DNA from 4 places in the Atlantibacter sp. genome. Region 2 is predicted to be linked to each of the others. Evidence: predicted binding sites of a transcription regulator. Region 2 holds the regulator's gene; each other region holds the start of a gene.
The links. The regulator Fur, encoded in region 2, represses iron uptake genes when iron is present. The targets are predictions, from matches to a motif close to ATAATAATGAGAACNACTATCAA.

Region 1 (7,788 bases), on a different contig from region 2:
CCCGCTGGCCGGACGGTCATCCACCTCCGGATAAATGACGTGAGCAGGCATAATGGCGTCGAGCTTGTTGTCGAGGATCAGATTTTTAAAGATCGACATGTCGCGGGTGCGGATTTCCTCTTCAGAACGCGGATCGCGCGGCGTCTCTTTGTGGGAGTCCGCCATCACCGCTCCGTGGCCGGGGAAGTGTTTGCCAGTGGTTTTCATCCCGGCGCTGTGCATGCCGTCGATAAACTGTTCGGCAACACGCAGAGCAATTGCCGGGTCGGCGTGGAATGAACGCTCGCCGATGGCGGCGCTGATATGCCCGAGATCCAGTACCGGGGCGAAGCTGATGTCGATGTCCATGGCGATCATCTCGCTGGCCATCAGCCAACCGGCGTCAAACGCCAGTCTGGCTCCCTCTTCCTCGCCATACAGCTCGGCGAAAGATTGCGCGGCGGGCAGGCGGGTAAAGCCTTCACGAAAACGCTGAACGCGTCCGCCTTCCTGGTCCACCGCCACCACCAGACGATGACGGGACGCCGCGCGGATTTGCCGCACCAGTTCGCGCAACTGCGCCGGATCGTGGTAATTGCGGGTAAACAAGATCAGCCCGCCCACCAGCGGATGGTTTAAAATCTCGCGCTCTTCGGCATCCAGTTCGAAGCCCGCTACATCCAGCATTACTGGTCCCACATCAACCTCCGGTTAATTATTCTTAAGCCTGTTCCAGGCGTCATGAGCAAGTGTAATAAACTCGCTATCGCGCGTTTGCCAGAAATGGCGCTCGTACCAGCCCGCCATCAGTGCGACAGTCCAGGGCCGCCAGCGCGCGACCTGTAAACGCAACTGCGCCGGGTTAAGCGCTGCGTGCCGCGCGTAATCGGTTATTAACTGTTGCCGTTCGCTTTCATCCAGGCTGGCAGCGGCAAGCTCCAGCGCCACATCGCCATCTCCGGCGTATTCCCAGTCGATAAGCCGTAGCTTATCCGCGCTGCGTACCAGATTGCCCGCATGAAGATCCATATGCAGCGGCGCCAGGCGCAGCGGGCGCGGCTCACCCTGCGCGCCCAGACGTTGCAGCGTGCGTAGCCATAGTGGCGTGCGCCTGGCCGGATCGCTCTGCTGCCAGTAGCTTATCAGCAGCGGCAGCAGGTGAATGCGCCAGCCGAATCTTTTCTGGCGATGCAGAGTATACAGCAGCACGGCCAGCTCACCCGCATCGGGTAACGTTTCGACCACATCACCGCGAATAAATTCGCTGACCAGCCAGCCGTCGCCCAGGGCGTAAGGTTTTGGCCCGAGGCCGGGGGCGAGCCGCTTCAGGGCGCGGTAGTGGCGGCGCAGGCTAACACCAGATTGCAGCGTCGCGCTATCGCGCCGGGCAACCAGCGGCATGCCTGCCCATTCAAGGCGCAGGCTCTGGCCGCTGGAGCCGGGGAGCGGAGAAACAGAACCGGCGGCCTGAGCCGCCGGAAACCGGGTTTGAAGCAGTGCGTTTAATGCCGCATCACTGGATTTGGGAAACCGCACCTTTACCTGACCAGATAATTTCGCCAGTTTGCACCAGCATCAGTTGCATTTGCAGGGTCGGGGCGCTGACGTTGCCGCCTGCGCTGGTATACAGCACATAGTGCGCACCGACGTTACGGGCAATGCCAATCGCCTTGCTGCGCGTGCCCAGGCTGTCCTGCGGGGAGAGGCCGAGCTGCTGCTTCGCCATCGACAGTTGTTGCGCGGAGACCAGCGTGAAGGTGTTGTTATTGGCTAAAGCATTGCGCAGTGCTTCAGTAGCCGGACCGGTTTGCAGCGAACCGTTGGTACGGTTGTTGACCGAATCCACCAGCAGCACGCTACCGGCATTGACACCGCCCGCCTGCAACATTTTGCCGACCATCGGCTGAACCGCGCCGCTCCAGTCGTACTGGCGCACTTTCGGCTCCGCAGGGGTCGGCTCCTGATGCTCAATCGGACCCGGCTGCGGCGGAACTTCAGGTACAGACGGCACCGTTGGTACCGGTTCAGGTGTTGGCACCGGTTGCTGTGGCGCAGGTGTGGCTTGATCGACCGGCGCAGGCTCCTGTTGCCCACGCATCACACACCCGGAAAGTATTAACGCTACTGTCGCCAGTAGCCAAAAACGAGGCATCGCCCTCATTAATATCACCCCTTATAACCAGAGATAGAGTCGAACCTGGCTGGCGCCCAGAAAAGGCGACGCCGCATTCAGCACGATGCGGCTGTGCGCAGGTATGATTATCGTGGCGGACTTATCCAGTGGATGCAATTCCAGTCCGCTCTCTTCGTACCAGTAAAATTGATAGTTCAGCGTTACGGGCACATCCTTTTCATTGTAAAGCGTACTGGTGGCGACGAGCTTGCCGGATTGACTGGATAATTCTGGTTTTTCAGCCATCACGCCCGCCGCCATCACTGAGGTTTCCATCACCAGCGTCTGGCGATCGCTCACCGGGATTTCCGGGCGCGAGCTACACCCCGCCAGCACCATCAGTGAACACAATGCAAGAAGGCACGCACGTTTCATGTTACAGCCCTTTATGGGAAAGCATCGGCCCCAGCGCGCGTCCGCCCAACAGGTGCATATGGATATGGTATACCTCCTGCCCACCGTGACGATTACAGTTCATGATCAGGCGATAGCCATCTTCGGCGATGCCTTCCTGTTCGGCAATTTTCGCCGCCACGGTCAGCATACGGCCCAGTGCCTGCTCGTGTTCCGGGGTGACGTCATTAACGGTTGGGATCAGCACATTAGGAACGATTAAGATATGGGTCGGCGCTTGCGGAGAGATATCGCGGAACGCGGTGACCAGTTCATCCTGAAAGACGACGTCGGCTGGGATCTCGCGACGAATGATTTTGCTAAAAATAGTTTCTTCAGCCATGACCGTATCCTTTTTTAACGCTGCGGCGGTATTAAGCGCAGTAAACGAGTGAGCATCTGTGCATTCAGTATATCACCCTCGCTGATTGCCACAAATGAAACACTGGTTTTAATCAATAGGTTGCGTGGAGTTTAACGGGATAAAACGGTTTGTTTCGCCGCATCGCCAGCAAAACAAACCGCAGGGTTACGACGCCAGGGACGCCATATCGATCACGAAGCGGTATTTTACGTCGCTTTTCAGCATCCGTTCGTAGGCTTCATTGATCTCCTGAATCTTAATGATTTCCACGTCTGAAACGATGCCTTTTTCCGCGCAGAAATCGAGCATTTCCTGAGTTTCCGCAATCCCGCCGATGCAGGAACCCGCCACCGAGCGACGGCCCAGGATCAGCGGCACTGTGTTGACATAGGGTTGCAGTTCGCCCAGCAGGCCGACAAACACCAGCGTGCCGTCGAGGGTCAGCGTCGGCAGATAGGGGTTGATGTCGTGGGTATAAGGCACGGTATCGATAATCAGGTCGAACTGGTTTTTCACCTGCTCCATATGCGACGGATCGGTGGAAATAATCACGTGATGGGCCCCGAGGCGACGCGCATCCTCTTCCTTGCCCGGCGAACGGGTAAACAGCGTGACTTCCGCGCCCAAACCGTTCGCCAGCTTGAGGGCCATATGCCCTAACCCGCCGAGACCGACTACCGCGACTTTACTGCCCTCGCCAATATTCCAGCGCTTGAGCGGTGACCAGGTGGTAATGCCCGCGCACAGCAGTGGTGCCGCGCCTTCTAAATCCAGGCCCTCCGGGATACGCAGCACAAAATCTTCACTGGCGAGAATAGCCTGGGAATAGCCGCCAAAGGTGGGGCGATGATCGAAGCGATCCTGGCCGTTATAGGTCTGGATATTGCCTTCTTCGCAGTACTGCTCCAGCCCCTGCCGGCACGGATTGCACTCGCGACAGGAATCCACCATACAGCCGATGCCCGCCAAATCGCCAGGCTTGAATTTCGTTACTTTGTCGCCGACCTCAGTCACCCGGCCAATAATTTCGTGGCCCGGCACCAGCGGATACTGGCTGAAACCCCAGTCGTTTCTGGCCTGATGGAGATCGGAGTGGCACACGCCGCAATACAGAATTTCTATCGTCACGTCATCGGGGCGCGGCGTGCGTCGCTCAACCTGAAAAGGCGCTAACGGCGCGGTGGGGGAAAGCGCTGCATAACCTGAAACTTTCATCTTGGTTCTCTCTCGCTGTTAACAGACCTATTCACTGTAGACCCGCCCCCTGCTGATAACCACTGCGCGAAAAAAAACGCCGCGCGCTGCGCCACGGATAACGTCTGTTCCCGATGTATTTATGGGTGTTTATGTTGATAAACCGTTATTTCGCGAGAGGAATGACGTTAATCGTTTAACTCTTCAGCGCGATCGCTATCACCGTTTCTGGAATCCTGTTTCAGTTTCACTCTTACATTTGTTTACACCGATCAACCAAATGCATATAGTTCTCATTTTTATTCGTATCTCTGATGTTATTACCACACACAACATGCCACGCGCCGTTGGGAAACCCAGGCCGCGCAGCAAAAATTGCGTCTTTTATTAAGGGTTAATCATGTCTTCTGTTTTTGATACCAGGAAAAATTCTCTGCCCCACCGCTCACTGCTGGCGATGTGCATTTGCGCCGCGCTGCCGGTGAGTTCGGCATTTGCCGCGCCGCAGTCTGAAGATACGGTGTTAGTTGAGGCATCAGCCGTTAACGCACAAGCCGAAGAAAGCCAGGATTACAGCGTTAAAACCACCTCTGCCGGCACAAAAATGATGCTGGTACAGCGCGATATTCCGCAGTCTGTCAGCGTGGTCAGCGAACAGCGTATGCAGGATCAAAAGCTGCAAACGCTGGGCGATGTTCTGTCTAACACCACGGGCGTTAGCGCATCGGTAGCCGACTCGGATCGTATTTCTTATTACTCTCGCGGATTCCTGATCGATAACTACATGGTGGACGGCATTCCCACCTTCTTCGAAACCCGCTGGAACCTGGGCGATGCCCTTTCCGATACCGCATTGCTGGAGCGTGTGGAAGTTGTGCGCGGCGCGACCGGTTTGATGACCGGGCCAGGCAACCCTTCCGCCGCCGTGAACATGGTACGTAAGCACGCCGACAGCCGCGAGTTTAAAGGCGACGTCTCTGCGGAATACGGCAGTTGGGATAAACAGCGCTATGTTGCCGACGTACAGTCACCACTGACCGATGACGGCAGAATTCGTGGCCGTATGGTAGCCGGTTACCAGAATAACGACAGCTGGCTGGACCGTTATAACAATGAGAAGAAATTCTTTTATGGCGTGCTGGATGTTGATTTGACCGACATGACCCGCTTCTCCGTGGGCTACGAATACCAGGACATCAACGTCGACAGCCAGACCTGGGGCGGCCTGCCGCGCTGGTATACTGACGGTAGCCTGGTTGGCCATAACAAACACGACAGCACCGCGCCAAACTGGGCCTATAACGACAAAGACTTTAATAAAGTCTTCGCGACACTGAAGCAGGGTTTCGAAAATAACTGGGAGCTGACCCTCAACGCCACCCATACCGAAATGAACCTCGACAGCAAAGCGCTGTATCTTGACGGTCTGGTGGATAAATCTACCGGGATCATGGAAAGCTATTACGGCGCAAGCTACCCGGTGGTGGGCGGTACGGGCTACAACACCGGTAAACGCAAAGTGGATGCGCTGGATCTCTACGCCAGCGGGCCGTATGAACTGTTAGGCCGTCAGCATCAGTTAATGGTGGGCTCAAACTACAGTAAACAGCATAACCGCTACCTGAACAGCTGGGCTAACATCGGCGCAGACGAGCTGGGCAGCTACTACGACTACAACGGCAACTTCCCGGAAACCCAGTGGGGCGAACTGACAGTAGCGCAGGACGATAAGATCCATATTAAATCGGCCTATACCGCGACCCGCATCTCGCTGGCCGATCCGCTGCACCTGATTGTGGGCGCGCGCTACACCAAGTGGAGCAGCGACACCCTGACCCAGAACATTGAGAAAAACAACACGACGCCATACGCCGGTCTGGTGTTCGATATCAATGAAAACTGGTCAACCTATGCCAGCTACACCTCGGTGTTCCAGCCGCAAACCGTGCGTGACATTAACGGTAAATACCTGTCGCCGATCACCGGCAATAACTACGAGCTGGGCGTGAAATCTGACTGGATGGACAGCCGCCTGACCACCTCGCTGGCGGTATTCCGCATTGAGCAGGACAATCTTGGCGTTACCACAGGCCAGGTAATCCCAGGCAGCGCGGGTGAAAGCGCATATGCTGAAGCCGATGGCACGGTAAGCAAAGGCGTAGAGTTTGAAGTTAACGGTGCCATCACCGACTACTGGCAGATGACCTTCGGGGCGACGCGCTACGTGGCGGAAGATCGCGACGGCAACGCGTTTAACCCTAACCTGCCGCGCACGACGCTGAAACTGTTCACCAGCTATAACCTGCCGATGCTGCAACAGCTGACCGTCGGCGGCGGCGTGAACTGGCAGAATCGCGTCTACCAGAACGTTGCTACCCCATACGGCACCTTCCGTGCTGAACAAGGCAGCTACGCGCTGGTGGACCTGTTTGGCCGTTACCAGGTGACCAAAGACTTCGCCGTTCAGGCCAACCTGAATAACCTGTTTGATAAAGAGTACGATACCAATATCGAACAATCCTATATCTACGGCGCGCCGCGCAACGTCTCTGTGACCGCGAACTACAGCTTCTAATCACTCTCAGGCGAGGGCGTTAACGCGTCCCCGCCTCTTTCCTGTCTCAAAACCGCAGGCAATAAAAAAGGGAGCCTTGCGGCTCCCTCAGTCTCCCCGAACAACACTTAGCTGTTACGGATGTATTCATCCATTTCAGTTTTCAGGTTATCGGATTTAGTACCGAAAATCGCCTGAACGCCTGAACCTGCCACCACCACGCCAGCGGCGCCGAGTTTTTTCAGGCCAGCCTGGTCTACTTTCGCCACGTCAGCGACGCTGACACGCAGACGGGTGATGCACGCATCCAGGTTAGTGATGTTTTCTTTACCGCCGAACGCAGTAACCAGAGCCGGAGCCATTTCGCTGGTGCCGGTGGTTTTGCTGTCTTCGGTAGCATCTTCACGGCCCGGGGTTTTCAGGTCCAGCGCTTTGATCAGCACGCGGAAGATGGTGTAGTACACCACCGCGTAACCTGCACCCACAATCGGGAACAGCCACAGTTTGCTGCTGTTGCCAGACAGAACGATAAAGTCGATCAGGCCGTGAGAGAACGAAGTACCGTCACGCATACCCAGCAGGATACAGATCGGGAATGCCAGGCCTGCCAGAATCGCGTGGATGATGTACAGGATCGGCGCAACGAACATAAAGGAGAACTCGATCGGCTCGGTGATACCGGTCAGGAACGAGGTCAGCGCAGCGGAGATCATGATACCGCCGACTTTAGCGCGGTTTTCCGGCTTAGCAGAGTGCCAGATGGCAATCGCGGCAGCAGGCAGACCGTACATTTTAAACAGGAAGCCACCAGACAGCATGCCCGCAGTCGGGTCACCCGCCATGTAACGCGGGATATCGCCGTGGAACACCTGGCCTGCCGCGTTGGTGTACTCACCAATCTGCATCTGGAAAGGAACGTTCCAGATATGGTGCAGGCCGAACGGCACCAGGCAGCGCTCGATGAAGCCATAGATACCAAACGCCACTACCGGGTTCTGATAAGCAGCCCACTGGGAGAAGGTCTGAATGGCGGAGCCAATCGGCGGCCAAATGAAGGACAGGATCACGCCAGTGAAGATCGCAGCCAGACCAGAGATGATCGGCACGAAACGTTTACCGGCGAAGAAGCCC
Region 2 (7,788 bases):
TTTATACCCGTTTCCCGCCTGAGCCGAACGGTTATTTGCATATCGGCCATGCAAAATCGATCTGCCTGAACTTTGGCATCGCCAAAGATTATCAGGGCCAGTGCAATCTGCGTTTCGATGACACTAACCCGGTAAAAGAAGATATCGAATACGTTGATTCCATCAAAAACGACGTCCAGTGGTTAGGTTTCCAGTGGTCAGGAGACGTGCGTTATTCTTCTGACTACTTCGATGCGCTGCATCAATATGCCGTTGAGCTGATCAACAAAGGCCTGGCCTATGTTGACGAACTTTCGCCGGAGCAAATTCGCGAATACCGTGGCACCCTGACTCAACCGGGTAAAAACAGCCCATACCGCGATCGCAGTGTAGAAGAAAACCTCGCGCTGTTCGAAAAAATGCGTACCGGCGGTTTCGAAGAAGGCAAAGCCTGCCTGCGTGCGAAAATCGACATGGCGTCGCCGTTTATCGTGATGCGCGACCCGGTGATTTACCGCATTAAATTCGCCGATCATCACCAGACCGGCAGCAAGTGGTGCATCTATCCGATGTACGACTTTACCCATTGCATCTCCGATGCGCTGGAAGGCATTACCCATTCACTCTGTACCCTGGAATTCCAGGATAACCGCCGTCTGTATGACTGGGTGCTGGATAACATCACCATTCCGGTTCATCCACGTCAGTATGAATTCTCTCGTCTGAATCTTGAGTATGCGATTATGTCAAAACGCAAACTCAACCTGCTGGTGACGGAAAAGATCGTTGAAGGCTGGGACGACCCGCGTATGCCGACCATTTCAGGTCTGCGTCGTCGCGGTTATACCGCTGCCTCTATCCGTGAGTTCTGCAAACGCATCGGCGTGACTAAGCAAGACAACACGGTAGAAATGGCTGCGCTGGAAGCCTGCATCCGTGAAGATCTCAACGAGAACGCGCCGCGTGCCATGGCGGTTATCGACCCGGTGAAACTGGTGATCGAGAACTATCCGCAGGGCCAGAGCGAAAGGGTCACGATGCCAAACCACCCGAACAAACCGGAGATGGGGAGCCGTGAAGTGCCGTTCAGCGGCGAAGTGTGGATCGACCGCGCCGACTTCCGCGAAGAGGCTAACAAGCAATACAAGCGCCTGGTGCTGGGTAAAGAAGTCCGCCTGCGTAATGCCTATGTGATTAAAGCTGAGCGTGTAGAAAAAGACGCGGAAGGCAACATCACCACTATCTTCTGTAGCTACGACGCAGAAACCCTGAGCAAAGACCCGGCGGACGGCCGCAAAGTGAAAGGCGTGATCCACTGGGTGAGTGCCAGCCATGCGTTACCGATTGAAATCCGCCTGTACGATCGTCTGTTTAGCGTGGCAAATCCCGGCGCGGCAGAAGATTTCCTGTCGACTATCAATCCAGAGTCGCTGGTGATCAAGCAGGGTTTTGGCGAGCCGAGCCTCCAGGATGCGGAAATGGGCAACGCGCTGCAATTCGAGCGTGAAGGTTATTTCTGCCTCGACAGCAAATATTCCAAACCTGGACATCTGGTGTTCAACCGTACGGTAGGGTTACGCGATACCTGGGCGAAAATCGGGGAATAAGATTTCATTGCTAAAACGCCGCGTAATGCGGCGTTTTTTTGCGCGAAGCTTCTTAAATGAAAAGAGAAAGGCCCGGAGAACGTCTTAGGTTGCGATGAATGGCCTCTCGCATCAACTGAGTTTTTCAGGCAGTTGATTGATCGTCAGCAATTTGCCTCTTTTAACATCAATATGATTTTTAGCGCGCATCGCGGACAAAACTTTCATGACGATGCTGCGGGATAAATTGGTTCGTTTGACGATGAAATCCGCAACATTGATTTTTGACCGCATAAACTCATCTAATTGATTAAGATGGAGGAGATTCCCCTTTATCATTTGATAACTATTTCGCCCCATCATCATCTCATCCCGATAAAGTAAGCTTTCTATATACCACGATAAAATTGCCGGTATTAAGTGCAGCGAATGATTATCGTCAAGCCGCTGCATGAAAATGTCCAGAGGCACTAATTGGAAATGGCATTGCGTATCAGCATAAATGCGCAGATAGGCCAGATTTCGGGCATTACCGGTTAGCCCATACAGCGCTGGTGCAGTTTGTTTTTCGAATAATAATCTATCGCTGCTGCGAATGATAGAAAACTGCCCACCATGAATCAGCGTAACGGTATGGGGTCTTACGGGTATTAAGGTATATCTTTCAACACGCGTAAGTTTGTTATAGTCAGTGAATAAATCCGTTAAGCGATATAATTCAGAGAGGGGTTTCTGCGGTAATGTCATTGCGATTAACCAGATTTATTTTATCGGATGCGATGTTACTCACTATTTTAAGTGATGGCATTTTTAAACCGCAACGCAACAAACAGGCCCGACGGGTAATAAGACGTCACAATATATCATAACCTACTGATTCGTATGGTTATTGATATATTCTTAAAACATCATTCATATTATTTAATTCATTACAGGATTTACTTAAAGGTTTCATTATTAAGCAAGCCATGCCTGTTATTTTTTAAATCATCAGAAATAAAAAAGCCGACATTAGTCGGCTTTTACTGGAATTCATGATTCTAGAAAAAATTACTTTTCTGCAATCTCATGCGCATTTTCGTCTTCGCGGCAATCGCCTTCTGCGCAATGGCCATACAGGTACAGGCTGTGGTTAGTTAAGCGAATACCGTGACGGGAGGCAATTTCACGCTGGCGCGCTTCGATTGAATCATCGCTAAACTCGATCACTTTACCGCAGTCCAGGCAAATGAGGTGATCGTGATGATGCTGCTGAGTCAACTCGAAAACGGATTTGCCGCCTTCAAAATTATGGCGTGTGACGATTCCGGCATCATCAAACTGGTTAAGAACGCGGTAAACGGTCGCTAACCCAATCTCTTCACCCATATCGATCAGGCGTTTGTATAAGTCTTCCGCACTGACATGGTGGTTGTCCGGCCCCTGCAACACTTCGAGGATTTTTAACCTCGGAAGCGTGACTTTCAGGCCAGCCTTTTTCAATGCGGTATTGTTGTCAGTCATGCGGAATTTGTCCTGTTACGTAACGATTCGCTCCTCAGGGAGCAAGAGATCGATGCAAGGCATTATGCGTTTCATTATAGAACTGCCATGGCTAAATGAAAACTGCAACTGCCTTGCTTAAAAATACCCAAAATCGTGGCGCTGCCTGCATTTGTTGCAAAATCACCCGATGCGTAAGGCGTGTATTGTACAGGTCTGGAGGCAAAAGTTAAAAATTTGTAGCAATTATTTTTATCGCTTTTGCCTATCAATTAAGATAAAAAGACGCTAATTGACTTAGCGCCTTTAATAATCAGGCGTTGATGATGTCCTGCAGGTGCAGCTCTTCAGAAACCTGTTTCACCCATTTTTCAACGCGTTCTGCGGTGAGTTCCGGTTGGCGATCTTCGTCGATGGCAAGACCGAGGAAGTGATCGTCATCCGCCAGGCCTTTGGAAGCTTCAAAGTGATAGCCTTCAGTCGGCCAGTGGCCAACGATAGTTGCGCCACGCGGTTCAATAATGTCACGCATGGTGCCCAGGGCATCGCAGAAGTATTCGGCATAGTCTTCCTGGTCGCCACAACCAAACAGGGCAACCAGTTTATTGTTGAAATCAATCTCTTCGAGGGTCGGGAAGAAGTCATCCCAGTCGCACTGCGCTTCGCCGTAATACCATGTAGGGATGCCCAGCAGCAAAATATCAAAACTTTCGAGGTCTTCTTTGCTGCTTTTAGCAATATCACGCACTTCAGCAACATCTTTACCAAGCTGTTTTTGAATCATTTTTGCGATATTTTCAGTGTTGCCGGTATCGCTGCCGAAGAAAATGCCTACGATTGCCATGAGTAAAATAACCTCTTGAAACTTAATGAGATGGTTGAGGCAAAAAGCCTACAGATAGGGCAATCATAGCAGAACAGACAAGCTGGCGGAAATCTCTATCACGGCCATGTGCACAGTCTGCTACATCGCGCCGTGTTTTTAGATAACTCTCAGTCCTTAAGGGCGGCGAGCTGTGACAGCAGAATATCTTCGATCAATTCGCTGCGGCTGATATTGCGGGCCTCTGCCAGCATGTTGAGCGCGTCAACCGCTTCAACGTTCAGTTTGAGCTCAACGCGCTTGAGCCCGCGCACTTTGTCGCGCTTTAACTGGTTGCGCTTGTTAATGCGCAACTGTTCATCGCGTGACAGCGGGTTAGTTTTGGGTCTGCCCGGGCGGCGTTCGTCCGAGAACAGATCTAATGTCGTACGGTCCGTTTGTTCTTTGGCCATGATGCGCGTTTTGACAGGGAAAACAGGGTGCAGGAGCGGGGCTCGGATGCAGTTAAGCGCGCCATCATACATGAGGGAATCCAGCGCGCCAACGCGTTAACGGCACTCTGAGTTATCAGCCGCTTTATTTTTAACCATTTTTTACCCGGCATCGAGGTAGCGGCGGATTGCCCGTACCACCGCCTGCGGTTTTTCGGCATGAACCCAGTGGCCCGCGCCCGCTACGACGTGCGCGCGCGCCTGAGGGAATTGCGCAAGCAGCGCCTCGCGATGGCTTTCATCCACGTACGGCGAATTGCCGCCGCGAATAAATAGCGCCGGATGATCCCAGGCGGGCACCGTTTCCCAACCGACGATATGTGAATACTGATCCCACAGCGCTGGCACATTGAAACGCCACTCGCCGGATGCGAAAGATTTGAGCAGAAACTGAATCACCCCTTCTTCAGGGATTTGTTCACGCATCAGCGCCGCCGCATCCTGGCGAGAGGTGATCCCGGCTTCGCTGACGGCATTAATCGCGGCGAAAATTTCATCGTGCCGCCGCACCCGGTAATTCACCGGCGCGATATCAATCGCCACCAGTTTATCGATGCGTTGCGGCGCGATTTTGGTTGCCGCCATCACAGCTTTACCGCCCATGGAGTGACCGATAAAAGTGGCTTTGTCGATACTCAGTTCGTCGAGCGTATCAATCAGATCCTGTGCCATGGCCGGATACGTCATGATATCGCTGCGCGGTGACAATCCGTGGTTGCGCATATCCACCTGGATAACGTCGAAATCGGTAATCAGTTCGCGCGCCAGCACGCCCAGGTTATCCAGGCTGCCGAACAGGCCGTGAACCAGCACGACCGGTGAGGCGTTATGCGATTGTTGTGCAGTTTGCGCTCGGGTATGTAATTTCATGGCAAAGTTCTTTTTTTGCAGGTGTCAGGTTAGGGTATTATGTTGAACATTCTGCCGCCCGGTCGCAAGATCCAGTTAAATCTGACTTTTGCCGCCTTCCTGGCTTGACGCTATCCGCTGTTGGGGTTTGATCCTATACTCCCAACGATTTGTATTCAGAAAGATATCGCACTGGATTAAAATGAAAACGATTGAAGTTGATGACGACCTTTATCGCTATATCGCGAGCCACACCCAGCACATTGGTGAAAGCGCGTCCGACATTTTGCGTCGCATGCTGAAATTCAACCCCGCGCAACCGCAAGTCGAAAAACCGGCGAAAGAGGGCAGCGCGGCCGTCGCCGTGATGGAAGAAAAACCCGCCAACAACCCCAAAGATCGTGTACGCGCTGTTCGCGAGCTGCTGCTTTCTGACGAATACGCTGAACAAAAGCGTGCCGTCAACCGTTTCATGCTGGTGCTGTCTACACTCTATACACTGGATCCAAAAGCGTTCGCCGATGCCACCGAGTCGTTGCATGGCCGCACCCGCGTCTATTTTGCGGGCGATCAGCAAACGCTTTTGCAGAGCGGTAATCAAACCAAACCCAAACATGTGCCAGGTACGCCATACTGGGTGATTACCAACACCAATACCGGTCGTAAATGCAGCATGATTGAACACATCATGCAGTCAATGCAGTTCCCGGCGGAATTGATTGAAAAGGTTTGCGGCACCATTTAACTAATGCGTCAAAAGGACCAGGCCATGGCAATTCATAACCGTGCAGGGCAGCCTGCACAACAGCGTGATTTGATTAATGTTGCCCAACTCACCGCACAATATTACGTGCTGAAACCGCAGCCGGGGAATAGCGAGCATGCGGTGAAATTCGGGACGTCCGGCCATCGCGGCAGCTCGGCGCGCCACAGTTTTAATGAACCGCATATTCTGGCGATTGCCCAGGCCATCGCGGAAGAACGCGCAAAAAACGGTGTTACCGGCCCCTGCTTTGTGGGTAAAGACACGCACGCGCTTTCCGAACCGGCGTTTATCTCGGTACTGGAAGTGCTTGCCGCCAACGGCGTGGATGTGATCGTTCAGGAAGACAACGGCTATACGCCGACCCCGGCGGTCTCTAACGCTATTCTGGTCCATAACCGCCAGGGCGGAAAACAGGCGGATGGTATTGTCATTACCCCGTCCCATAACCCGCCTGACGATGGCGGCATCAAATACAATCCGCCCAACGGCGGCCCAGCTGACACCAACGTTACTAAAGTGGTGGAAGACCGCGCTAACGCGCTGTTAGCGGAAGGCCTGGCGTCAGTGAAACGCGTTTCACTGGATGAAGCCTGGGCGAGCGGGCACATTACTGCGAAAGATCTGGTGCAGCCCTTTGTCGAAGGGTTGGCGGATATCGTCGATATGGCGGCTATCCAGAAAGCGGGCCTGACGCTGGGCGTCGATCCGCTGGGCGGCTCGGGTATCGAATACTGGAAGCGCATTGCCGAGCACTACAAATTAAACCTGACCATCGTTAACGATCACGTCGACCAGACTTTCCGCTTTATGCATCTGGACAAAGACGGCGCAATCCGTATGGACTGTTCCTCTGAATGTGCGATGGCGGGCCTGCTGGCGCTGCGTGACAAGTTTGACCTGGCGTTTGCCAACGACCCGGATTACGACCGCCACGGTATCGTCACGCCGGCGGGGTTGATGAACCCGAACCATTATCTTGCTGTGGCGATTAACTACCTGTTCCAACATCGTCCGCAGTGGGGCAACGATGTGGCGGTGGGCAAAACCCTGGTTTCTTCCGCGATGATCGACCGCGTGGTTAACGACCTGGGCCGCAAACTGGTTGAAGTGCCTGTGGGCTTTAAGTGGTTCGTTGACGGCCTGTTCGACGGCAGTTTCGGCTTCGGCGGCGAAGAGAGCGCGGGCGCATCGTTCCTGCGCTTCGACGGCACCCCGTGGTCGACCGACAAAGACGGCATCATCATGTGCCTGCTGGCGGCGGAAATTACCGCAGTAACCGGTAAAAACCCGCAGCAGCACTATGACGAACTGGCTGAACGCTTTGGCGCGCCGAGCTACAACCGTCTGCAGGCGTCTGCAACATCCGCACAAAAAGCGGCGCTCTCCAAACTCTCTCCGGAGATGGTCAGTGCCAGCACCCTGGCGGGTGACCCGATCACCGCGCGCTTAACCGCCGCACCGGGCAATGGCGCATCGATTGGTGGCCTGAAAGTAATGACCGACAACGGTTGGTTCGCGGCGCGTCCTTCGGGTACGGAAGACGCCTATAAGATCTATTGCGAAAGCTTCCTCGGCGCAGAGCACCGTGCCCAGATCGAGAAAGAAGCGGTAGAAATTGTCAGTGAAGTTCTGAAAAACGCCTGAGACCAGGAACAATAGCGCCAGCGCTTAATGCCGTTCGCTTCAGGGTCCCCAGACTGATTCAGCTATAAATGTCTAAAGGGTTCATGCACGTGCATGAACCCTTTTTAAATGGCGCTTATCTCTCCACCGGTTTTACTCTTCTTCCGCAACAATAACGTTGGCCTGCAC
Region 3 (7,788 bases), on a different contig from region 2:
GTATGCGCCTGCCTATGTGGAAAACCCGGAATTAAAAGCCGCGTTGATGCGCAATGGCACCATCAAAGAGACCCTCGATCGCGCTCGCAAGGCGGATATCGCGCTGGTGGGCATCGGCGATATGAACGAGAACAGCTATATGGTCAAGCTGGGCTGGTTTACCCCGCAGGAAATTAACGACGCCAGCCTGAATCAGGGCGTCACCGGGGATATCGCGGGTTATGATTTCTTTAACGCCCAGGGCAAGCACGTTAATACCGTGATGGATGACCGGGTTATCGGGCTGAGCGTGGAAGAGCTGCGCCAGATCCCGTGTGTGATTGCCATCGCCTCGGAGAACACGAAAGCAATGTCGATTATGGGCGCGTTGCGCACCGGGGCGATTGATGTTATCGCCACCAGCGCGCGCAACATCCGCACGATTTTGAGTATGACGCAGTAAGCGTTGCGGTTAGAAAAGGGGAGCCTTTCGGCTCCCTTCTGTTTTTAGAACAGTACCGAGTAATTCACCCCAAACGTACGCCCGCGACCTTTATAGGTATACAGATCGGCGGCACCGTAAGTGGGGCTGTACAACCCTGGCGCGCGCTGCCCCCAGGTGGTGGTGTAATCTTCATCCAACAGGTTTTCCACGCTGAAGCTCACTTTACCCATCGGCAGGTTATAGCTGCTCAGCACATCAATGGTGTTATAACCCTCGATTTTCTTGCCGGCACTGTCGGTTAAGTCAACGGTTTGCTGGGTCTGCACGCGCAGGCTCCAGTCGCCGGGTGCCCAGCCAACATACGCGGTGGCTTTAGACGGACTGGCGGCATCGACGGTCAGTTTTTCCCATTTCCCTTCCTGTTTGGTTTCCGATTTGATCACGTTAAAGGTCGCGCCGGTGCTCCAGTCGCTGTCGGCAAAGAAGTAATCCACCGCGCCCTCAAGCCCGTAAATTCGGCGTTCGTCATCATCCAGATTGATGGTCATGTCGGTTTTGTTAATGGAAATGGTTTTGTCCGACAGGGAATAGTACGCCGCCAGTTGGGTACGCAGATTATCCCCGGTATAGCGCCAGCCGAGCTCATATGCGTTCACTTTGATGCCGTCCAGCGTGGAGTCGTTAACGTTGACGCTATTCAGCAACTGGTAATGACCATTATTCAGGCGGTAAGTGCCGGAGCCGTAATACTTCGCCAGATCCGGGATTTCAAAGCCCTGAGAGAAGTTAAACCAGGTTTGCTGGCGTTCAGTCAGGTGCGCCAGCAGACCGGCGTTAAACAGGAAGTTGTTGTAGTCGGTTTTGCCGCCGGGCACCGCGTCCGCGGAAGTCGCTGCCCCGGTAGCGATGGCCTGCTGCTGGGCGTAGCCGATGAAATCATTCACTTTGTTTTCAGTGTGCTGGTAACGCACGCCGCCGCTCAGGGTAAAGATGTCGTTAATGTCATAGCTGGTCTGGAGGAACGGCGCGAGGTTAGTGATGCTGTAGCTCGGGTAGCGCCCCACGTTATAGCTATTTTCCAGCGTCATCCCGCCGGACTGCTGGGCTTTCGCCAGATCGAAGAATTGCTGGTTGGCGTCGAAAGTTTCATGTTCAGCGTCCACGCCGTAAGTCAAATTCAGGCTGTCGAATAAGGTACTGTTAAGCGTTAGCTTGCCGCCGTAAAAATCGGTTTGCTGCTGGGAGGCACCAATACTGGTGACGCCGGTGCGGCCCAGAGTGGGGAACGGATAAAACGTCAGGGACTCATCGCGATAATAAATCTGCGCCACCATATCCTGGCCCCAGAAATCGGTGTTGGAATATTGCAGATTGATTAAGTGACGCTCGGTTGCCGGAATACGGTCAGAATCGAGATTGCTGGCGTTATAGGCTTTGCCCTGGCCGGTAACGGCGGAGAAGTTACGGCCCAGATACAGGCCGTGATCGCCATCCGCCTGGCTTTTATAGTACTGGGTGGTGAGCTGGAGCTGCTGGGTATCATTAATATTAATCGTCCCGGTGCCCATCACGTCCAGACGGTCGGAATACTGTAAGCCAGTCTGGGTATTATCGATGATAACTTCATCACCGTTGCCGTCATACCAGCCGCCAAATCGTTGGTAGGAAACGGACATGCGGCCCGATGCGTTATCGTTGCCACCGCTCACCGCCGCCGCGACGTTTTCATCGTGATCGTTATGGCTGTTGAAGCCGCTTTTCCCGCCCAGTTGCAGCTCTACTTCCTGCTCCGGCTGGCCTTTTTTGGTCACGATATTAATCAACCCACCAGTGCTACCGCCGCCATACAGCGATGTCGCGCCGGAAATGACTTCGATGCGCTCGATGTTAAACGGATCGATGGCATCCAACTGGCGGCTGTCGGTACGCGACGAGTTCAGGCGCACGCCGTCAACCATCACCATCATCGAACGGCCGCGCATATTCATGCCGTAGTTGGTGCGGCCCTGGCTGCTGACGTCCATCCCTGGGATCAACTGAGCGAGGATCTCTTTGATCTCTTTCCCGCCCTGCATCTGTTGTGCGATTTCCTGCTTTTCGATCACCCAGGTGGTTTGCGCCATATCGGTGGCGCTGCGATGCGCGCGGTTGGCAGAGACCACCAGAGTATCTTCTTTGGTATCAGCAGCGAAAGCGGGCGCGGAGAGCATGGCGAGCAGCACAGGGTTCAGCACCCAGCGGGTACGGCGATTGGCTATCATCAGTTGTTATTCCATTAAGTTAAGTGCCTTGCCCCGATAAAAAGCGCAGCACAAGCAGTTGCAGAAGCATTTATTTGAATTGGTAATTATTCTCATAATGATATTTATTACATTTACAAAGACAAGCGTTTTTGCAATATTTGCTTGCAAATCTCCATTAATATTTCCTTATTTATTGAGAGGTTATCCAACTCGCCGGACCTCTAAGGACTCATCGCTATGGCCGCCAGCTATCGACTCTTCAACCTCACGCTGAAATCACGGCATCACATCACGCCTTCACTGCTGCGCTGCGTATTTACCGGCGATGATGTGGCGCAGATGAAGCATGACGCGCCGGATCAGCGCATCAAACTGTTGTTCAGTGAAAACGGTGAGTTTCCGCCGGGATTAGGGAAGGGGGAGAACTGGTACCAGGATTATCTGGCGTTGACGAAAGAGATACGTCCCGTGATGCGGACCTATACACTCCGAGCCTTGCGCCGCGATGCACGGGAAATGGACGTCGAGTTCGTACTGCATGGGGAAAAGGGTCCGGCATCGCGCTGGGCCACGCACGCATGCCCTGGCGAGCGGCTGTTGGTGGTTGCACCGGATGCGGCATTTGATGGCGACAGCGGCGGCTACGAGTGGCTGCCGCCTGTGCAGGTAAACCAGGCGTTGCTGATTGCCGATGAAACCGCGCTGCCTGCCGTCCTGGGCATTCTTGAACAGCTGGCGAAATCCGCGCATCCGCCTGAGGTTCAGGCGTTTATAGAAGTGCCGCATAAAGAAGATATTCATGACGTAAGCGCGTTTAGTTTTGCCCGCGTGCGCTGGATTGCGCGAGAGTCCGATCGCTTTGGCGAAGCGCTGCTGGATGCGGTTAAAGCGAACGTGGATATTCCTGACTGGGCGCAGTGCCAGGCGCAGTCGCTGGTCTCCAGCAGCTTACTGGAAGATGACATCTGGGAGCGCGCCGAAGGCAAAAAACCGTTTTATGCCTGGGTAGCCGGCGAGTCGTCGACCGTGAAAAACCTGCGTCGCTATCTGACCGGCGATCGCAACCTTGACCGGGCCTGCGTGAACTTTATGGCCTACTGGAGCAACAAATAACGTTACGCCTCCAGCGGTGCAATCAACTCCGCCCCCTGATTTCTGATATTCCCGACGCTGCGTGTTACCGGATGCCAGGTAAAATCCCCCGCCGGAACTGCGCCTGTTTTGACTATCTCTTCCGCTTCTTTTCCGCCGATATCCTGGCTCATCCACGCCAGTGCGGCTTCCGGCGTCAGGACCAGAGGGCGTCGGTCGTGAATATCAATCAGCCCCTTATCTGCGGCTGCGGTAACAATCAGAAAGCCTTCGTTTTCATCGCCGCGCTCAAACGGCGTACTGCCGATGGCAGCGAAAAACAGCGGTTTCCCATCCTGACGATAGATAAAATACGGCTGCTTTTTATCGCCTTCTTTTTTCCATTCAAACCATCCGTCGGCGAAAACAATCGCCCGCCCATGCTGCCACAGCGGCTTGAACATGCGACTGGTTGCAGCGGTTTCGACTCGCGCGTTGATCAACGGCGCTTTGTTCCACCAGCCCGGCGCGTAGCCCCAGTGGACGGGAGCGAGATGCAACTGCTCATCGCGCTCGTTTAACAGCAGCACTCTGGTGCCTGGCGCAACGTTGTAGCGGCCAATGGGTTCAGGATCGTAAGGGATATCGCGTTCGAGTTGTTCAGCCAACTGGCTGAGATAGGCTTCACGCGTTTGCGCCTGGGCGAAACGTCCGCACATAGTGACCTCCCGTGTTTAAGGGAAGTATAGGTAAGACAGAGGGAAAGGATTCCACAAGATACTCATGTGGCTGAATATATAATTGCAATTTACAAGGAGGGGAGGGGGCAAGCCCCCTATTAGGTATTATGGCAATGTTGTGAAAAATTTTGACATTGCGTCTCGCTCAACAACAGTGACAAAAACATAATCGACATTATATTTTTTTACCAGTGATTTGACTTGCTCTGGTGTTACCTCATTGTAATGCACCATGATGACATCTTTAAACATACGCATCATATAGGGAGACATAGCGCTACCAAATGAATCACGTAGCCATAATACTTTTGAATTCTGGTAATGATTAACTGCGCTAACCCAGACCGGAGATGAAGGAGATGGCACCTGCAAATAGTTACCCAGCATTTTGATGGCACCAGATTTTTCATCTAAAACAAAAGTATAGTTATTTGTGATGTTAATATTATTAATATCGGAACGAATATCTGTGTTATACGAACCGATACGTAAAAACCTTGCAAGGTCGCCGCCAATGGATGGGTTAAAACTAAAGCTTGATGCATCGATACGGGAGACTACTGCATTTATTTGCGGATTTTTTAGGGAGGCCATTAAAGTTGTAAACCCGACCCATGCCCCGTAACTGTTCCAGTGAGTATCAGTTTTATAGTAAAGCAAGTGTTGGTCGGATTTTTTTTGCAAAAGAGAACCATAGATATCCACGTAGATATCAGGTTGCTTCTGCTGAATGACGTCACGGAACTGAACATTATAATGCTTATCCCATGAAGGGAGTTCCTCACTGTATATAGAGTCCTTATCAGGACTAATCATAATTTTGAAGTTCTGAACGCCGTTATCTTTAAACCAGGAGTCCCAGGCAACGATGGTCTTATCTATTGCTTCTACAACAGGCATATCGGACTCTTTTATCCCTTCAATTTTATACTGAAGGGAACGGGAAAAATTGTTTCCCATAAACAACCATCCGTTGCGGCCAACCATCACTTCGCCAGGGTCGGTTGATAAGCCAAGCCTGTAGCCCGCAAATCCAATCAGCGTCAATACAGAATCAACGTTGAATAGACGTTCTTTTTTAAGGGACAATGATTTTTCTTGAACCATGGTTATAATATTAACTATAGGGAGTACCGCTAACAGGATGAGAATGATCGCGATGAAGCGAAAAAGTTTCTTTTTCATTTTTGAAACATCCCTTAAAAATTAAAATATAAAAATACGGTACTGGTACTTCTTAAAGCAAAGTACACGGCAATGACTGTTAAACATGCTATAGAAATCATGCACTTATAGGTTGTTTTTGTTTGAAGAACTATTTCTATTGAGTTTTTTTGCGTCATTATAATAAATGATACAATAATCATGAAGAATTGGCCTGCATATCCTGCTATTCCAGCAGGCAACAGACTATAAAGAGTATCAAAAAGTACACCAAGCATTGAGAGATTATTAATTGGCACATTTGCAACATCCATGGCTTTAAATGAGTCAATATTAAACATTGAACTAATTATTTGGGTCGCATCCTCTACTGAATGGGCTCGGAAAAAAATCCATGCGATGTTAACAAACATAAATGTAATGAACCATGCAACTGGTTTTGGCAGAGACCATCCAGTCTTAGACCAAAATCGATGTATGACCAGCGCTGCACCATGCATGGCACCCCAGATTATGAACATCCAGCTCGCGCCATGCCATAACCCACCAATCACAAATGTCAGAGCTAAGTTGAAATAGGTTCGGAGTTCTCCGGCGCGATTTCCGCCCAGTGGAATGTAAATATAATCACGCAGATAGCGCCCCAGGGTAATATGCCATCTGCGCCAAAAATCCTGAATATCTAACGACTTATACGGTGAGAAAAGGTTAACAGGATGTAAGATATTAAACAGTAAGGCGGCACCGATAGCCATGTCGCAATATCCACTAAAATCAAAGTATAACTGAAACGTATACGATAAGCTCGTGACCCATGCGCTATAGAAATTATGGATATAGCCGGGTAAAAAACCCAGATTTGCCCATTCTGCGAACATATCTGCCAGGACAACTTTCTTAAAAAGTCCAATCCCAAAAATCATTAAGCCTAACAGGATATTTTTATACTTAATGGTTAAATTCCATTTTGAGGCAAACTGACCCATCATTTCCTTATGATGAAGTATCGGCCCGGCAATTAGATGAGGAAAGAACGTAACAAATAACGTGTAATTGACAAAATCATACTCAGTAGCTTTGCCTTTGTAACTATCCACTAAAAATGCGATTTGCGTAAAGGTGTAAAAACTAATGCCCAAAGGCAGAATAATTTCTGCTAGCTGAAAGTGAGTGCCTACGAACTGATTTAAATTATCAATAAAAAAATTAGAATACTTGTAATGGCCTAACACTAAAATATTAACAATTATTCCAAATGTAAGGATGATTTTTCGCTTTTTTGTACTGTGTTTGGTTTTTAATGAACATTCGGATCCAATAATGTAGTTAAATATTATTGAGCCTAACATTAATGGTATGTATGCAACACTCCAATAACCATAAAAGAAAAAACTGGCTAAAACCAGCCAAAATTTCCCAGCTTTAAATAATCGTTGCTTGTTGAGTAAAAAATAAACAATGAAGACGATGGGCAAAAAAGCAAACATGAATATAGGTGAACTGAATACCATTTCAGAACTCTCGTCAGCGTTACATAAAATTACGTGAGGAAGATCACTTTCGACATCGAATGTATCGAACGCATTCTAGCGGTAATTTAAGTTTTAAGGCGAGCTATTTTGGGGCGCTTTTATAAGATTTTTTTATGGTGTTTTTAAGTTAATAATTGCGATCGTAGGTGTATTAAAGAATTATTAGCATTATAAATCGTTACTTCATCTAAATTTGAAACAAAATAACGGGGGCAATAGTAATTTGCAATATTTTTTCCTTTCTGAAAAGGTGATTTGTTACCACTAAATCGCAGGCATAAAAAAACCAACCGCAATGGGTTGGTTTTTTAGGGAATTTTGGTCGGCACGAGAGGATTTGAACCTCCGACCCCTGACACCCCATGACAGTGCGCTACCAGGCTGCGCTACGTGCCGATTTGTGGTCGCTAATACTACCTGTTTCCACGCTGATTGCAAGGGCGCGCTTACCGAGTGATTTATAATTAATCAATCAGTTAGCGATAAACCGTTTTTCGTCAGTCAGCACCTGCAACAGCAAACCTAGCTGCGGTTTGGTTTCCTTCACTTTTTCACCGGCTGGATTATAAATCTGGTATTTGCCGCTGTTTTCCAGCACGACCGTCTGTTCCGGC
Region 4 (7,788 bases), on a different contig from region 2:
TGAAAGAGAACGCGCCGGTTCACTGTGCTGCCTGCGCCTCAATAATATGGATTTCCTGAGCCGCCATTACGGGCTAATGATGCGCGTTCACGTAAAACAATTGATTTCCAGCATGCTTAAGCCCTGGCTTCAACAGGGCGAGATGGTATTCCAGTTGCCTGGCAGCGATCTCTTAATTTTCCTGAAAGGCCCGGAACCGGAGGCGCGCCTGCGCCATATGGTCGATCTGTTAAACAGTAAGCGGCTTCCGTGGAATAACGTGCAGCTGGATATCGATTATGGTGCCACCTGGTCGGCGATAAATTATCACGAAGATGAGCTTTATCGGGTGATCAGCCAGCTAAGTTATCTGGCGGAACAGGTGACGGCGGACGAACCGGTATTGCCGCTTAATCAGAACAGTAAGGTCACTATCTCTGGCGAAACTACCGAGCGTATCATGCTGCTTAAACAGGTCAAACAGGTGCTGGAAGAAGAACACATTGAGCTGTACGCACAGCCTATTGTCGATGCGAACGGTAAGGGATATCACGAGATTCTGGCGCGCATGCGCTGTGATGATGTCTTTCTCACGCCGGATAAATTTATACCAGTCGTGGCCCATTTCAACCTCAGCGTACGCTTTGATATGCAGGTATTGACCGGCTTGCTGAAGTTTCTGCGCCAGCATCCGGTCACGAGCCAGTGCCCGCGTTTCTCGGTCAATTTAATGCCGTTAACCCTGATGCAAAAAGGTGTCGCCCGGCAGATTATTGCGTTGTTTGAAGAGTATGCCGTGCCGGTAAGCTGGGTGATTATCGAAGTTACGGAAGAACAGGCGTTTTCCGACTCGGAAACCACTACTCAAAATATCACGCTGTTACGTGAAAGCGGTTTTCGTATCGCGATTGATGATTTTGGCACCGGGTATGCGAATTTTGAACGCCTGAAGCGCCTGCAGGCGGATATCATCAAAATCGATGGCTGCTTTATCCAGGATATCCTGACCGACTCGCTGGATAACATGATTGTGAAATCGATCTGCGAACTGGCGAAGGCCAAATCCTTTTCAGTGGTGGCGGAGTACGTCGAAACCGAAGCACAACGCGAACTGCTGCTGGAGTTGGGAGTGAATTATCTCCAGGGTTATCTCACCGGCAGACCGGTGCCCCTGCGCACGCTGGTTCAGGCATAAAAAAACCCGCTTCGTGAAGCGGGTTTTTTAATTCTGGTAAACCTTACGGCAGCATCAGCGCCGCGATGGACGCCGACAGCACGCTCACCAGCGTGGAGCCGTATACCAGTTTCAAACCAAAGCGGGATACCACGTTGCCTTGCTCTTCGTTCAGGCCTTTGATCGCACCGGCGATAATACCGATAGACGAGAAGTTAGCGAACGATACCAGGAAGATAGACAGGATGCCTTCCGCACGCGCAGACAGCGGGGAAGCGGACTGGGCAATTTTCTGCAGATCCAGCATCGCTACGAATTCGTTGGAAACCAGTTTGGTCGCCATGATACTGCCCACCTGCAACGCTTCGCTTGCCGGTACGCCCATCACCCAGGCAATCGGGTAGAACACGTAACCCAGAATGCCCTGGAAGGAGATGCCCAGTACCGCAGCGAACAGCGCGTTGAGGCCCGCGATCAGTGCGATAAAGCCAATCAGCATCGCCGCAACGATCACCGCCACTTTAAAACCGGCCAGGATGTATTCACCCAGCATCTCGAAGAAGCTTTGGCCTTCATGCAGACTGGACATCTGCAGGTTTTCGTCTTCTTGTTCAACGCGGTACGGGTTAATCAGCGACAGCACGATAAAGGTACTGAACATGTTGAGCACCAGCGCCGCCACCACGTATTGTGGCTTCAGCATGGTCATGTACGCGCCAACGATGGACATCGATACCGTCGACATTGCCGTAGCCGCCATGGTGTACATGCGGTTGCGGGACATCTTGCCGAGGATATCTTTGTAAGCGATGAAGTTTTCCGACTGGCCGAGGATCAGCGAGCTGACGGCGTTAAAGGATTCCAGTTTACCCATACCGTTCACTTTGGAGAGCACGGTACCGATAGCGCGGATCACAATCGGCAGAACGCGAATGTGCTGCAAAATACCGATCAGCGCGGAAATGAAGACGATAGGGCACAGAACCTGCAGGAAGAAGAATGCCAGGCCTTGATCGTTCATGCCGCCAAAGACGAAGTTTGTCCCTTCGCGCGCAAAGCCGAGCAGTTTGTCGAACATGCCTGCGAACGCCTTCACAAATCCGAGACCAATCTCAGAGTTAAGGAAGAACCAGGCAAGAAGCACTTCTATAACTAATAATTGAACAACAAAGCGAATACGAATTTCTTTGCGGTTACGACTGATCAGCAAAGCAAGCAGCGCAACAACGGCGAGCGCCAGAACAAAGTGCAGAACGCGGGACATATGTGCTCCGAATATGAGGCAGGTTTAATTTTCCTGCACATTCTATGCAACGAGGCGTAATAAAACGAGATCTACCGCTCACTATAGTAAGGTCTTGTGACGAACCGCAAAAATAGTGATCCACCAGACATTTCTGATATGTTACGTAAAGAACTGAAAGGTTACGTTCTCCGGCTATACTTTTAACACTTCGCCACGCTCCGTTGATAAACACGGCGCTACGCACGCGGCTCTTCCAACATCGTTTTTAGCTATCAAAGTAATCGTACGCTCCCCTTGTGAATGAACTTGATAATCATTCTCATTTTGTTAGCATGAAACATAGCAAAGGCTATATCTTGAGGCAAAAAATGACCAGCAGTCGCGTTGATAACAGTAATGGCCGTACGGCGCGTAAACTCAGGCTGGCGTTGATGGGGCCCGCGTTTATCGCGGCGATTGGCTATATCGATCCCGGTAACTTCGCCACCAATATCCAGGCAGGGGCCAGCTTCGGCTACCAGTTGTTGTGGGTCGTGGTGTGGGCCAACCTGATGGCGATGCTGATTCAGGTGCTGTCCGCCAAACTGGGCATCGCCACCGGCAAAAATCTCGCCGAACAAATTCGCGACCACTATCCACGCCCGCTGGTGTGGTTTTACTGGGTCCAGGCGGAAATTATCGCCATGGCGACCGATCTCGCGGAATTTATCGGCGCGGCCATCGGCTTCAAGCTGATCCTCGGCGTGTCGCTGTTACAGGGGGCGATACTCACCGGCGTGGCGACATTCCTGATCCTGATGCTGCAAAGCCGTGGCCAGAAGCCGCTGGAAAGGGTGATCGGCGGACTGCTGTTGTTTGTGGCGGTGGCGTATATCGTCGAACTGATTTTTTCTCAGCCGGAGTTTGCAGAACTGGGCAAAGGGATGATTATCCCCAGCCTGCCGACCTCGGAAGCGGTGTTTCTCGCCGCAGGCGTGCTGGGCGCGACCATTATGCCGCACGTTATCTATCTGCACTCGTCACTGACCCAGAACCTGCATGAAGGCTCGCGGGCCGAACGCTATTCCGCCACCAAATGGGATGTGGCGATTGCCATGACCATCGCCGGTTTCGTGAACCTGGCGATGATGGCGACGGCGGCGGCGGCATTTCACTTTTCTGGTCATACCGGGGTCGCCGATCTCGACCAGGCTTACTTAACTCTCGAGCCGTTATTAAGCCATGCGGCGGCGACCATTTTTGGCCTGAGCCTGGTGGCGGCGGGCCTGTCATCCACCGTAGTCGGTACTTTGGCGGGGCAGGTGGTCATGCAGGGCTTCGTGCGTTTTCATATCCCGCTGTGGGTGCGCCGCAGTATCACTATGGCGCCGTCGTTTATTGTGATCCTGATGGGCCTCGATCCGACGCGCATTCTGGTGATGAGCCAGGTCCTGCTGAGCTTTGGTATCGCTCTGGCGTTAGTGCCGCTGCTGCGTTTTACCAGCGATGCCAAACTGATGGGGTCACTGGTCAATACCCCTCGGGTACGGATTATCGGCTGGGGGATTGTGGGGCTGGTAGTGGCGCTCAACCTGTGGCTGCTGATCGGCACGCTTTTCGACCTGTAAGCCAGACCGTGACAGGCCATCTGTCACGGTTTTCTCAATCATTACCCGCTAAACTGGGTTACCTTCTTTCAACGCCCGTTGGTCCGTATTTTCCATGAATGGATTTGATCTGGTTTTCGTGAAATATGTCCAGGAACACTGCCCGGTTGCCATTGGCGACGTGACCCAGCGTTTCGGCAAAACGCTCTCAACGTTAAAGCGCACCATGAAAGAAATTAATGCGCTGCTGCCTGAGCAATTTCATCTGCATATTGATAATCAGTTGATTACCACCACCATGGGCTACGGCGAATATATCGAGCTGCTGGAGAAAATTAAGTTCAACCGCTATATCACCAGCCCGGAAGAGCGCACCCGCGATTTATTTGTCGCGCTGTGCCTGAACGACGTGGTGAATAAAAGCGAGTATTACGCCCGGTTTTTCGTTAGCGCCAGCACGTTAAAAAACGATGCGCCGGTTTTAAGCCAGTTCTTGCAGGATAATCAATTAGCCCTACAAAGTATTCACCGCAAAGGCTCGGCGCTGTCTGGTGACGAAATCGCGCTGCGTATCGCGGTGTGCTTAACCATTCTAAAGACCGTCGAAATTGGCGAAGACCACCGGTTAATTACCCATAAAGCCAACGATCCGGTAAACCGCTCGGTGGCGGCGCGTTTTCTCAGCCAGTGCCATGAGGAGATCGCTGCCGCCGCGCGGCTGTACACGCAACGTATCGAACCGACATTGCGCCTCGGTTATAACGGTAAAAAGTATTTTCTGGTTTACCTGAGCCTTGCCATGCATCGCCTGAAGCGTGGCCACGAAATTAACGATACATCAACGCTGGATTTTATTGCCACAGTCCCGTTCGGGTTGTTTGAATCGCAAAATGAAAACCGCTTTCTGGATCTGCTGGTATCGTCATTGAGCACCACCTGGCGCGCCTTCACGCTTTACGATCGGCCATTAGTCGAGGCGGTAGGGCGGTTTATTGAACGTATCGAACCAGCGCTGGTCAGTATCCTTTATAATCGCCAGGCGTGTTTTGCCGAGGTATATCAGTTTATCTGTTCGGCGATTATTCAGAATAAATTTCACCTGTGGTTTGAAGATAAAAAATTACAGGGGGTACGCGCCAGCTATCCGCAGCTCTGGGAAAGCGTAAAGCAGGCGCTGGCGTCAATGGAACAGCATTACGCGATCCAGTTTTCCGGCGTCCATCTGGCGACACTGCTGCTGATACTCAAAAAATATGAACTGCAAAACCGGCTGGTCAGTGAACCCCGCAAGCGGATTATTATCGTGACCAACTCGTCAGAAAGTAAAATTGGCTATTTTAAAGAGGTACTTCACGCCTGGTTTCATATCGATATTGTTGCCTGCGTGAATATTAATGAACTGCACCAGCTGAAAACCATTCCCTTTGATTTACTGATCACCTTCACCAATAAAATATCCAGCTATTTGAAGTATTATCAGCTCGATTATATCAAGGTGAATTTTCATCTTACCCAGGACGATATTACTCTGCTGCGCCAGCAGGGATTGTCGCGGGCGAAGAAAAAAATCCCGGCAGCGCAGTTTGCTCAACAGGCCGCCGGGATGAATGAACAGCAACTGCGCGCGTTTGTAGCGCAACACTACCCAGGAATTTTTATTTAACGCAGCCGAGCGGCTGCTTAACGCCGCGACACCATACGGCGTTGAGATCCAACGCCTCGTCCAGCACCAGAAAATCGGCGTCTTTACCCGCTTCAAGGCTACCTTTGCGGTCGGCGACGCCCGCCAGCTGCGCCGGATTCAAACAGGCGATGTGCGCGGCGGAGACCAGACCGTTTTCCAGCCGGTCCACCACTGCTTTTATTGAATCGAGAAAACTCATCTCCAGTTGGCGCACGCCATGCCAGTCATCCGGTGCAATGCTGCGCGTCGCTCCGTCCTTGCCGCTGATCTGTAATTTCCCGGCGGAAATGCGGAATGTTTCCTGGCGCAGATAGTGATGAAATTCGTAGCCTTCCGGGAAATCCACGTAGCCGAGGCAATCGCTCATCATCACCAGACGGCGGTCACCCTTGATGCGATAAAGAATATCGAACACCTCCGGGCGCAGGGTAATGCCGGTCTGCTTCGCCACTTCAGCATACAGATTGCGGTAATACATCACCGCGCCCACTACGCCGGGCTCCCGGTGATGCAAACCGCGCATGGCGCTAAACGCGTGGGTCACGTGCGTGAGTCCCGCTTCGATGGCGGCGGTCATCTGATCGAAGGTGGCGTCGGTATGCCCTGCGGAGGCGGTGATCCCCTGGCTGTGCAGATAGCGGAGCAGCGCCAATGCGCCGTCCAGTTCCGGTGCCAGGGTCATCAGACGAATATGCCCATTCGCCAGCCGGTTAAAATGCTGGAACCCGGCGACGGACGGTGGTTGCAGACTGTCTTTGCGCTGCATCCCCAAATACTTTTCATTGATGTAGGGGCCTTCCATATGGATGCCCACCGCTTCTGCGCCGTCGCCCGGCGCGGCGGTTTCGATATACTCCGCCGCCGCTTGCAATGAGCGTTCAAGGAAATCCTGCGGCATAGTCGCGCTGGTGGCGAGATACGCGGTGACGCCCGCCTGAACCAGATCCCGGCTCATGGCCTGCACAGATTCACGGGTGCCTTTCCAGGCAAATGAACCGCGCCCCCAGCCGTGAACGTGAATGTCCACAAAGCCGGGCATTAAATAGTTATCGCCGCAGTCCGTCGCCTCGCCGCGATAGTCGTCAGCCACTGCGGTGATTTTGCCGTTTTCCACCACCAGTACACCGCTCCGTAACCCTTCAGGGGTCACAATCTGCGTCGAGCGAAACGCGTTAATCGTCATCGATTTCGCTCCTTACCCGCTGCGCCATTTCCTGGGCGATTTGCGCGCACAGCCCGGTGTAGCAGGCCGGGTCGAGCAGGGTTTCAATCTCATTGTCATCAAAACTGGCGCGGATCACCGGCTGTTCGCGCAGCACCTGCCCATATTCGATGCCTTCATGGGTACTGCGCATCGCCATCTCGTAAACCAGCTCATGGGCCGGATCTTTGCCCAGTCGCGCCACCAGCGCCATCATGATTTTTTCACTGTTAATCAGCCCGTGGGTAATGCCGACGTTCTGCTTCATCCGCTCAGGATTAATCACCAGCGTGCGGCTTAACTCTTCGGCGCGCATCACGATTTCCGCCATCAGCTCCATGCTCTCCTGCAAATTGGCGTCGAAAATGAAATAGGCGGAGCTGTCGGCCTCGAACGGGCGCGGGCACACGTAGAGTGACGATGTCAGCACCGAGTAAAGTTTTTGCGCGTTAGCGATAATCCCTTTCGCCAGCTTTGGGTTCACCTTTTGCGGCATGGTGCTGCTGCCGACAGTGCCTTTCTTGAAGGCTTCCGAGACTTCGCCATACTCTTCGCCGGAGGTGAGATACACCTCTTCGGCCATTTTTTGCAGCGTGGTTGCCAGTAAACACAGGTTGCTGATGAACTCGGTGCGATACACCTGGGCGCTGCGCGACGGCACCCGCATCGAATGCATCCCCAGATGCTGCGCCACGCTCTCCTGTACCTGGCGTCCGGTTTCGCCAGTGGCGTGGAACGCCCCCACCGCGCCGCCCATCATCACGGTAAACACGCGGCTTTCCGCCTGTTTCATGCGTTCACGGCTGTGCAACAGCTCATCAATCCACACCGCGACCTTATAGCCCCAGGTAATCGGCAGGGCGTGTTTGCCGTGGGTGCGTCCGGCCATCAGCGTGTTTTTATGCTGTTCCGCCATGC

Region 1: fhuE (ferric-rhodotorulic acid/ferric-coprogen receptor FhuE) is a predicted target of Fur. The motif match lies at 4,384-4,406, and genes of this name have one in related genera.
Region 3: RT120_RS00915 (TonB-dependent siderophore receptor) is a predicted target of Fur. The motif match lies at 2,765-2,787, and genes of this name have one in related genera.
Region 4: RT120_RS00040 (Nramp family divalent metal transporter) is a predicted target of Fur. The motif match lies at 2,706-2,728, and genes of this name have one in related genera.

The regions. Positions count from the first base shown of each region.
Region 1 covers NZ_DAMBQK010000010.1:27,739-35,526, forward strand. Annotated here, with positions in the region: gene nagZ (beta-N-acetylhexosaminidase) at 1-678, opposite strand, end outside; gene thiK (thiamine kinase) at 691-1,515, opposite strand; gene lpoB (penicillin-binding protein activator LpoB) at 1,493-2,140, opposite strand; gene RT120_RS11075 (YcfL family protein) at 2,153-2,527, opposite strand; gene hinT (purine nucleoside phosphoramidase) at 2,529-2,888, opposite strand; gene RT120_RS11085 (NAD(P)-dependent alcohol dehydrogenase) at 3,075-4,124, opposite strand; gene fhuE (ferric-rhodotorulic acid/ferric-coprogen receptor FhuE) at 4,501-6,678, shown strand; gene ptsG (PTS glucose transporter subunit IIBC) at 6,786-7,788, opposite strand, start outside.
Region 2 covers NZ_DAMBQK010000020.1:50,557-58,344, reverse strand. Annotated here, with positions in the region: gene glnS (glutamine--tRNA ligase) at 1-1,586, shown strand, start outside; gene RT120_RS16530 (helix-turn-helix domain-containing protein) at 1,698-2,312, opposite strand; gene fur (ferric iron uptake transcriptional regulator) at 2,616-3,068, opposite strand; gene fldA (flavodoxin FldA) at 3,361-3,891, opposite strand; gene ybfE (LexA regulated protein) at 4,041-4,322, opposite strand; gene ybfF (esterase) at 4,464-5,231, opposite strand; gene seqA (replication initiation negative regulator SeqA) at 5,413-5,955, shown strand; gene pgm (phosphoglucomutase (alpha-D-glucose-1,6-bisphosphate-dependent)) at 5,980-7,620, shown strand.
Region 3 covers NZ_DAMBQK010000001.1:193,970-201,757, forward strand. Annotated here, with positions in the region: gene RT120_RS00910 (sugar-binding transcriptional regulator) at 1-442, shown strand, start outside; gene RT120_RS00915 (TonB-dependent siderophore receptor) at 487-2,685, opposite strand; gene RT120_RS00920 (siderophore-interacting protein) at 2,905-3,780, shown strand; gene RT120_RS00925 (SOS response-associated peptidase) at 3,783-4,457, opposite strand; gene RT120_RS00930 (alginate O-acetyltransferase AlgX-related protein) at 4,584-5,663, opposite strand; gene RT120_RS00935 (MBOAT family protein) at 5,678-7,153, opposite strand; tRNA gene RT120_RS00940 (tRNA-Pro) at 7,494-7,570, opposite strand; gene yejM (LPS biosynthesis-modulating metalloenzyme YejM) at 7,647-7,788, opposite strand, start outside.
Region 4 covers NZ_DAMBQK010000001.1:4,187-11,974, forward strand. Annotated here, with positions in the region: gene RT120_RS00030 (EAL domain-containing protein) at 1-1,174, shown strand, start outside; gene RT120_RS00035 (NupC/NupG family nucleoside CNT transporter) at 1,218-2,417, opposite strand; gene RT120_RS00040 (Nramp family divalent metal transporter) at 2,768-4,006, shown strand; gene RT120_RS00045 (hypothetical protein) at 4,101-5,648, shown strand; gene nagA (N-acetylglucosamine-6-phosphate deacetylase) at 5,641-6,852, opposite strand; gene RT120_RS00055 (adenylosuccinate lyase family protein) at 6,842-7,788, opposite strand, start outside.